Regions from separate parts of the Gottfriedia sp. S16(2024) genome, predicted to be linked through region 2. Evidence: riboswitches for the same ligand, from Rfam matches in the RefSeq annotation. Region 2 holds a riboswitch; the other holds the start of a gene.
What was found. Region 2 has a riboswitch for cyclic di-AMP ahead of AB1282_RS10185 (hypothetical protein). Riboswitches for the same ligand answer to the same signal wherever they lie in the genome.

Region 1: linked by a shared signal. The riboswitch ahead of AB1282_RS12580 (APC family permease) and the one ahead of AB1282_RS10185 (hypothetical protein) in region 2 are both predicted to bind cyclic di-AMP.

What each region holds. Positions count from the first base shown of each region.
Region 1 covers NZ_JBFLUO010000001.1:2,685,936-2,689,357, reverse strand. The annotation lists gene AB1282_RS12580 (APC family permease) at 1-1,212, opposite strand, end outside; cyclic di-AMP (ydaO/yuaA leader) riboswitch at 1,341-1,475, opposite strand; gene AB1282_RS12575 (hypothetical protein) at 1,628-1,816, opposite strand; gene AB1282_RS12570 (hypothetical protein) at 1,929-2,117, opposite strand; gene AB1282_RS12565 (hypothetical protein) at 2,227-2,415, opposite strand; partial or broken gene AB1282_RS12560 (ArsB/NhaD family transporter) at 2,706-3,422, opposite strand, start outside.
Region 2 covers NZ_JBFLUO010000001.1:2,184,544-2,187,965, reverse strand. The annotation lists gene AB1282_RS10195 (ATP-binding protein) at 1-525, opposite strand, end outside; gene AB1282_RS10190 (response regulator transcription factor) at 522-1,205, opposite strand; gene AB1282_RS10185 (hypothetical protein) at 1,388-1,621, opposite strand; cyclic di-AMP (ydaO/yuaA leader) riboswitch at 1,663-1,802, opposite strand; gene AB1282_RS10180 (VOC family protein) at 2,431-2,778, opposite strand; gene AB1282_RS10175 (TMEM175 family protein) at 2,819-3,397, opposite strand.

The DNA of each region.
Region 1 (3,422 bases), 500 kb from region 2:
GTAAAGTGGAATCAGCGCATTTGTATGAGCTTGGAATGCAATAATTAATATACTAGCTGCTGCAGCAAGTGCAATAATTCCATTTGAGTAACCTAAACGATCCCCTCTGTTTGTAAATCCTCTAGGTAAAAAACCATCAGCTGCAACGATTGCTGCTAACTGTGAAAATCCTGTAAAAGTCGAGTTAGCTGCCAAAATTAAAATGATAAATGTAAACCAAATGATTACTTGATATAAAATCCCATGACCAAAATACACCTTTATTAATTGAGATAACATCGTATCATTTGGATTAGGTGAAATTCCGTTTACATATAAATGATATGCAAAGCCTAAAAGTGTAATTGAAGTAATTACGCCTAATGCTATATATGTTTTAATCGCATTTTTTTGACGAGGTTCTCTAAAAACTGGTACTGCATTTGAAATGGTTTCAATACCTGTTAAAGCAGAACATGCAGAACTAAATGCTTTTAAAACAAGTAAAATACTTAATCCTTGTGGAACTGTACCAAATGTAGGTGTATGGTGCTGTACAAAACCATTTTGGAATTCGTCAAAAAATCCGGTAAAAATCAAAAGCAACATACAGATCATAAAGCCAAATGTTGGCCACGCAAATATTTTAGCTGATTCAGCAACCCCACGAAGATTAACAACTAATAATAAAAATACACAAAATATCGCTAAAACTGTTTCATAAGGTTTAACTGCTGGGTATGCAGATGACACTGCTTCAAGAGCAGCGGAAACTGAAACCGCAACTGTTAAAATATAATCAACTAAAAGTGAGCTTGAAGCGACGAGTGAAACCCATCGAGGTTTGAAATTGTCCTTGGCAATTGCATATGCTCCGCCACCACTGGGATAAGCTAAAATACCCATAATATATGAAAGAATAAGTATTCCTAATAAAAGAACAGTTGCGATCGTAATCGGTATGATATACCAGTGTGCTTTAACCCCTAGACCGAGCAACTCGGTCATTCCCGCCTCTGGTCCATACGATACAGATGAATACAAATCGGCTGCTAGAATTGGCAGGGCAATAAACCAAATCAACTTATTATGCTGTGCATGAATTTCAGCTGTTCTCATAGGTCTGCCAATAAATACGCGTTTTACACTATTAAAATTTGATATCGAATAATAAATCCCAAAAATCGCTAAAATAAATAGTCCAATTTCTATATATTCGGACGGATGATGCATAAATTTCTCCCCTTTTCTTAAAAAAGCAATAAAACTAACAATACCTTGGTAAAAACTACCAATTTCCACTTTTTTGCATACAAAAAAACACTAAGCTTTACTTAGTGTTTAAAAACAATACTAAATAAACCCCCTTCTTTAAATGCTTACGAGGTTAGCTGTCGGATTCGGGATTAAAGAATACCCCTACCTTTACAAAAAAGGATTCACCCCAATAAAGAAATGGTTCCCCCGCTCTTTTTAAGATTAAGCAACTATGGTTATGAATTAGAAAAATATAGAATTTAAATGTAAATATATAACTTCAGGATAAATTTGTAAAGAGACTTTTTTTAAAATTTACAATAAAAAAATTTAAATCTCAAAATAAAAGAATTTAAGAATCAAGTATGGTTAAATCCCAATCTTATACTTATTAGCGTACTTGATTCCAAACAATTTGTTGTGACTTTCCCGTAGCTAAAGAGTTCGTTAATACGTTTTGCACTTCTGTTTGATTAACCGTTGAGATCTTTTTATTAGCTTCTGACATATTTGTTTTGTAACCCGTCAATAAAATAGAAAATCCACATCCAACTACTAAAGATAAAATTACTTTTTTCATTTTGTACTCTCCTCCTCGATTATTTTCAAATAAAAAAAAACCATGACCAATGGTCGTGGTTTGACGTTCGTTTTTAAACGTAAGACCAGTTCTACGGAAAATTCGCGACTAATTATCGCGCTTGATTCCAAACGATCTCTTGTGCTTTATCAACTGTTAAAGTATTTGTTAACACGTTTTGTACCTCAGTTTGATTAAAAGTTGAGACCTTTTTATTAACTTCTGAATTATTCGTTTCGTACCCTGTCAGTAAAATAGAAAATCCGCATCCAACTACTAAAGATAAAATAATTTTTTTCATTTTTGTTTTCTCCTTTCGTGATTTTTTAATATAAAAAAACCATGACCAATGGTCGTGGTTTGACGTTAGTTTTTTAACGTAAGACCAACTTCGGAAATTTCGCGACTAATTATCGCACTTGATTCCAAACGATCTCTTGAGCTTTATCAACTGCTAAAGTATTTGTTAGCACGTTTTGTACCTCAGTTTGATTAAACATAGAGATCTTTTTATTAACTTCTGACTTATTCGTTTCGTACCCTGTCAGTAAAATAGAAAATCCACATCCAACTACTAAAGATAAGATTGCTTTTTTCATTTTGATTACTCCTTTCGTGATTTTTTCATATAAAAAACCATGACCAATGGCCGTGGTTTGACGTTCGTTTTTAAACGTAAGACCAACTTTATCATGATAAAATCCACTCGTCAATTGGTGATTTTTGGAATTAGTATTGTAAACGATTACTTGAAATTAATGTTTTTTGATGTCTTATTTTTGGTAATCGTTTACATATTTATTAACTTTTAAATAAAGCTAGTTGACGAAAACATAATTGAAAAAGACAACTAAAAAATAGTTGTCTCAATGTGTAAAATTAAGATGTTTTATTGGTGTATGTTTAGACTAATATATAAACCTAATAATGTAATGAAAAGTACTGGAATGGTTATAATAATTCCGATTTTTAAATAAGTTCGATAAGAAATTTTTATCCCTTTTTGTGCCAAAACATGTAACCATAGTAAAGTAGCTAGAGATCCGATGGGTGTCATCTTTGGTCCTAAGTCCGAACCAATTACATTCGCATAAATCAGTCCTTCTTTTATAATTCCTGTCGTATGTGTATGTTCAATTGCAAGTGATGCAATCATTACTGTAGGAAGATTATTCATAATAGCAGAAAGAACTGCAGAGATAAAACCCATTCCTAGAGTTGCAATTAGTATTCCTTTATTAGCAACATAATGAATTAAATGGGCTAATACATCAGTTAAACCAACATTCTTCAATGTATAAACAATTATATACATTCCAATTGAAAACACTACAATTGTCCATGGTGCATCGCTAATATAATTGGGGTAAGAATTAATGCTCCACCATCATTCGTAAAAAAAGCAGTGACGAATGCTCCGAGAACATTTATATAAACGAACATCTTTATCCCGTTTCCATTTGCAGCACTGACCATATGTAAAGCAGCCCACTCAAAAAAACCAATTTCATCTAATATCAATGAAATGATTATGACAGCTATTAATGCAAAAGTTGCATTCCATACAATACCGGTTACTACGATAACATCATGGAAATCAACTAGC
Region 2 (3,422 bases):
TTTTACTGGCTTTACTAATAACTTAGCTACAAATAAAAATGTTACTGATCCAATGATTAAGGTTGTCAGTAAACTAAAAAATAAAACTCTCCGCATTTTAAAGAACCCACGATCAATATTGGGCTGAATAAATAAAGCGTATTTATGCCCATCTTTTTGAAAAGGTAGGCCGATGAGATATCCTTTTGTTTGAACATCACTTTTGTTTAGAACGGTTAATACTTGTTCTTTTTTTATATTCTTCTTTTTTAGTGCTGTATTTTTCAAAACGATTTTACCCGACTCATCATACAGTGATAGATAAAAATTTTTACTAAGAATTTGTAACGTCGCATCTACTCCATTTTGATTATCTTGTTTAGAGTATATGGAAATAAAATTTTCTCCAACATCTATTAAATCACTTTGTACTTCTGTTTCAACATGTTTTATAAAGTATTTTGAAGTGATAAAAAAAGTAATGACTAAACTCAACAAAATAACTGAAATAAAGATTAAAACCAATCTTGTATACATGCTTTTCATGTGTGATTTTCCTCTAATTTATAGCCTAAACCTCTTATTGTAACGATTTCGACCGTAGCCTTTAACTCTCTTAGACGCTCTCGTATTCTCTTTATATGCACATCAACCGTGCGTTCATCTCCTTCATAATCAAGTCCCCATATTTGCTCAATCAAATCATTCCTCGTAAAAATTCTTCCAGCTTGACTAGCAAGCTTCATCAATAATTCAAATTCCTTTAATGGTAACGTAATCGATTGATCATTTGCTGAAATTTCATATTTAACTTGGTTAATCGTTAAATTACCTACAAAAATATTTTTATCAGTTAGTAATTGAAATCTTCTTAATAGAGCTTTTACACGTGCTACAATTTCCAAAGGATCAAAAGGCTTTACAACATAATCATCTACCCCTAGATCAAAGCCCTTTAATTTATCCTGAGATTCCCCTTTTGCTGTGACCATTAAAATCGGAATATCATAATACTTTTTAACCTCTTTTGTCAGCTCATATCCATCTACTTCAGGCATCATCACATCAACTACTACTATTTGAATATTATTGTCTTCTAGTATCGTTAATGCTTCTTGACCGTTTTCAGCCTCAAGAACCGTATAGCCTTCACCACTTAAAAAAATAGAGATTAACTCGCGAATATTTGCATCATCATCGACAACTAATACTTTTACATGATTCAATAAATCCACCTACTTACATTTCCAAATAATTATGTACATATTATATAAATTCATTATGAACTAAATATGAATTAAGAAACCAAAACTAAATAAATAAAAAAGAGAATGGCTTAGTTGGCCACTCTCTTAAGGAACTATTAAATGTTTTTTCGACCTATTTTAATTTCGATAGTATCGGCAAATCAATCTATTCTAACGACTTTACCTGATTTTCTCTCTCTAACGATTCTCTTCCTATTCCCTGACTTTTTACTTTTATATTTTCCATTTTCATCATCTACTACAGAATCCTTACGAGTCATAAATACTGCCATTAACATAGTTAAAATAAGAATTCCACCAAATATATACATTTCTAGCACTTCATAACCCCCACTTACTTCTTCATTTACCAAAATTGAATGCAAAAAAGACACTAGGAAAATCTCCAGTGCCTTAATAAGACATCATTTTGGAAACCTTCTCCCTACACGCCTACGAGGTTAGCTGTCGGATTCGGACCTAAAAAGTAGCCCTACCTAAAAAGGATTCACCCCAAAGTACAATTGCACAAAAATTGGTTCCCCCGCTTTAAAATTGAAATGTCCCTTTATTAATAGAAGAAACACTCAACTAAACTCAGCGATCTATGGTCATTTAATTTTATGTATATTACTTAAATTACAATTCAACTACTAAATTGTAAACTATTTTACTAGTTAAAGAAACTAATATGTCTTTTGATTAAATATGTTGTGTCAATAAATGACCATTATGATAAGTATAAAAATCTTTTCCTAATTGGTTTTTCAAATGAAAAATGAGCAAAATTACTTACTCATTCATGAGTCGATTCTCTGTTTTGAAATCCTAATTCACAGCCGGCTAACTCATGTAATCTTTGATTAAGGTCCTTTAAAATAAGTAATAACCCCCATTATTAATATACAAGTGACATATAACAAAAAGATGGTTCCAAGAATTCTTCCTGCGCTTTTATTCTTTTTCTTTGCCAATTTGTTTATTAAGAAAACAATAATAGCTATTACGATAATGAGAGTTAATAGAGGTAAAAAAATAAATAAGTCCGACATAGATTGTTCTCCTTTTTGTAATCTCTATACATTGATTTACTAAAAACTAATATTCTAGAGAGAATCTTTTTATTCCTTGTTTATCTAAATCACCCGTTCGTACAAAAAGAAAAAAGGATTGCCGTAGCAATCCTTTCTTAAATAAGAATCCGTTATTTCTCCCAAAGTTCAACCAATCTACCTTCAGGATCTTTAATCCAAGCAAACTTACCATATTCACTAACCTCTTTTTCCTTTGCAAGAGGTACACCCACTTGTTCAAGATGCTTAATCGTCTCGTCTAGATTATAAACTTGAAAATTTAACATTACTTGCTGTTCTGTTGGGAAATATCTGTCTTCTTCAGTAAAGAAAGAAAAGATTGTTTCATTTTCAGAATCGGGTTTAATAATAGTCCCATTCCAATTTTCTATTTCAACATTCAGCACTTTACTGTACCATTTTTTTAATGCATCCAGATTTTTAGTCCTCCAAAATATTCCCCCGAAACCTTTTATCATCATAATCAGCTCCCTAACTTTTTATAAATTTATTAAAATATTACTTTGTTTGCATAACTTTCTCTATTCGACGATCCGGTAATAACCACAAAATTGCAACGAATACATATATTATTTGAGCGAACCAAGGCCAGATCAAAGACGTGCAAACTGCAGATAAATAACAAACCACAGATACTTTTCCTTTCCAATCGTTACCTACAGCCTGTTTTAACTTTGAATTCTTTCCCTCTTTTTTGATAATTATACCTTGTAATATGAAGTAAGCTATTGCCGCCATTAAGAGTATTACACCATAAAGCATTGTAGGATAAGGCTTATAATGGTTTTCTCCCATCCAACCAGAAGCAAAAGGAATTAATGATAACCAGAAAAGCAAATGAAGATTAGCCCACATGATTGATCCTGTCACCTTTTGTAAAGTGTGTATCATATGATGGTGGTTGTTCCAGTAAATACCTACATAAATGAAACTAAGTAAATAACTAAGAAAGGTTGGGAAAAGTTGTAATAAGTCTTTTATATTCGGACTATGAGGAATCCTAATTTCAAGGACCATAATTGTAATAATGATAGCAAGTACACCATCACTAAAAGCTTCTAACCGATTTTTATTCATTGTTCACTCCCTATTATTATTTGTC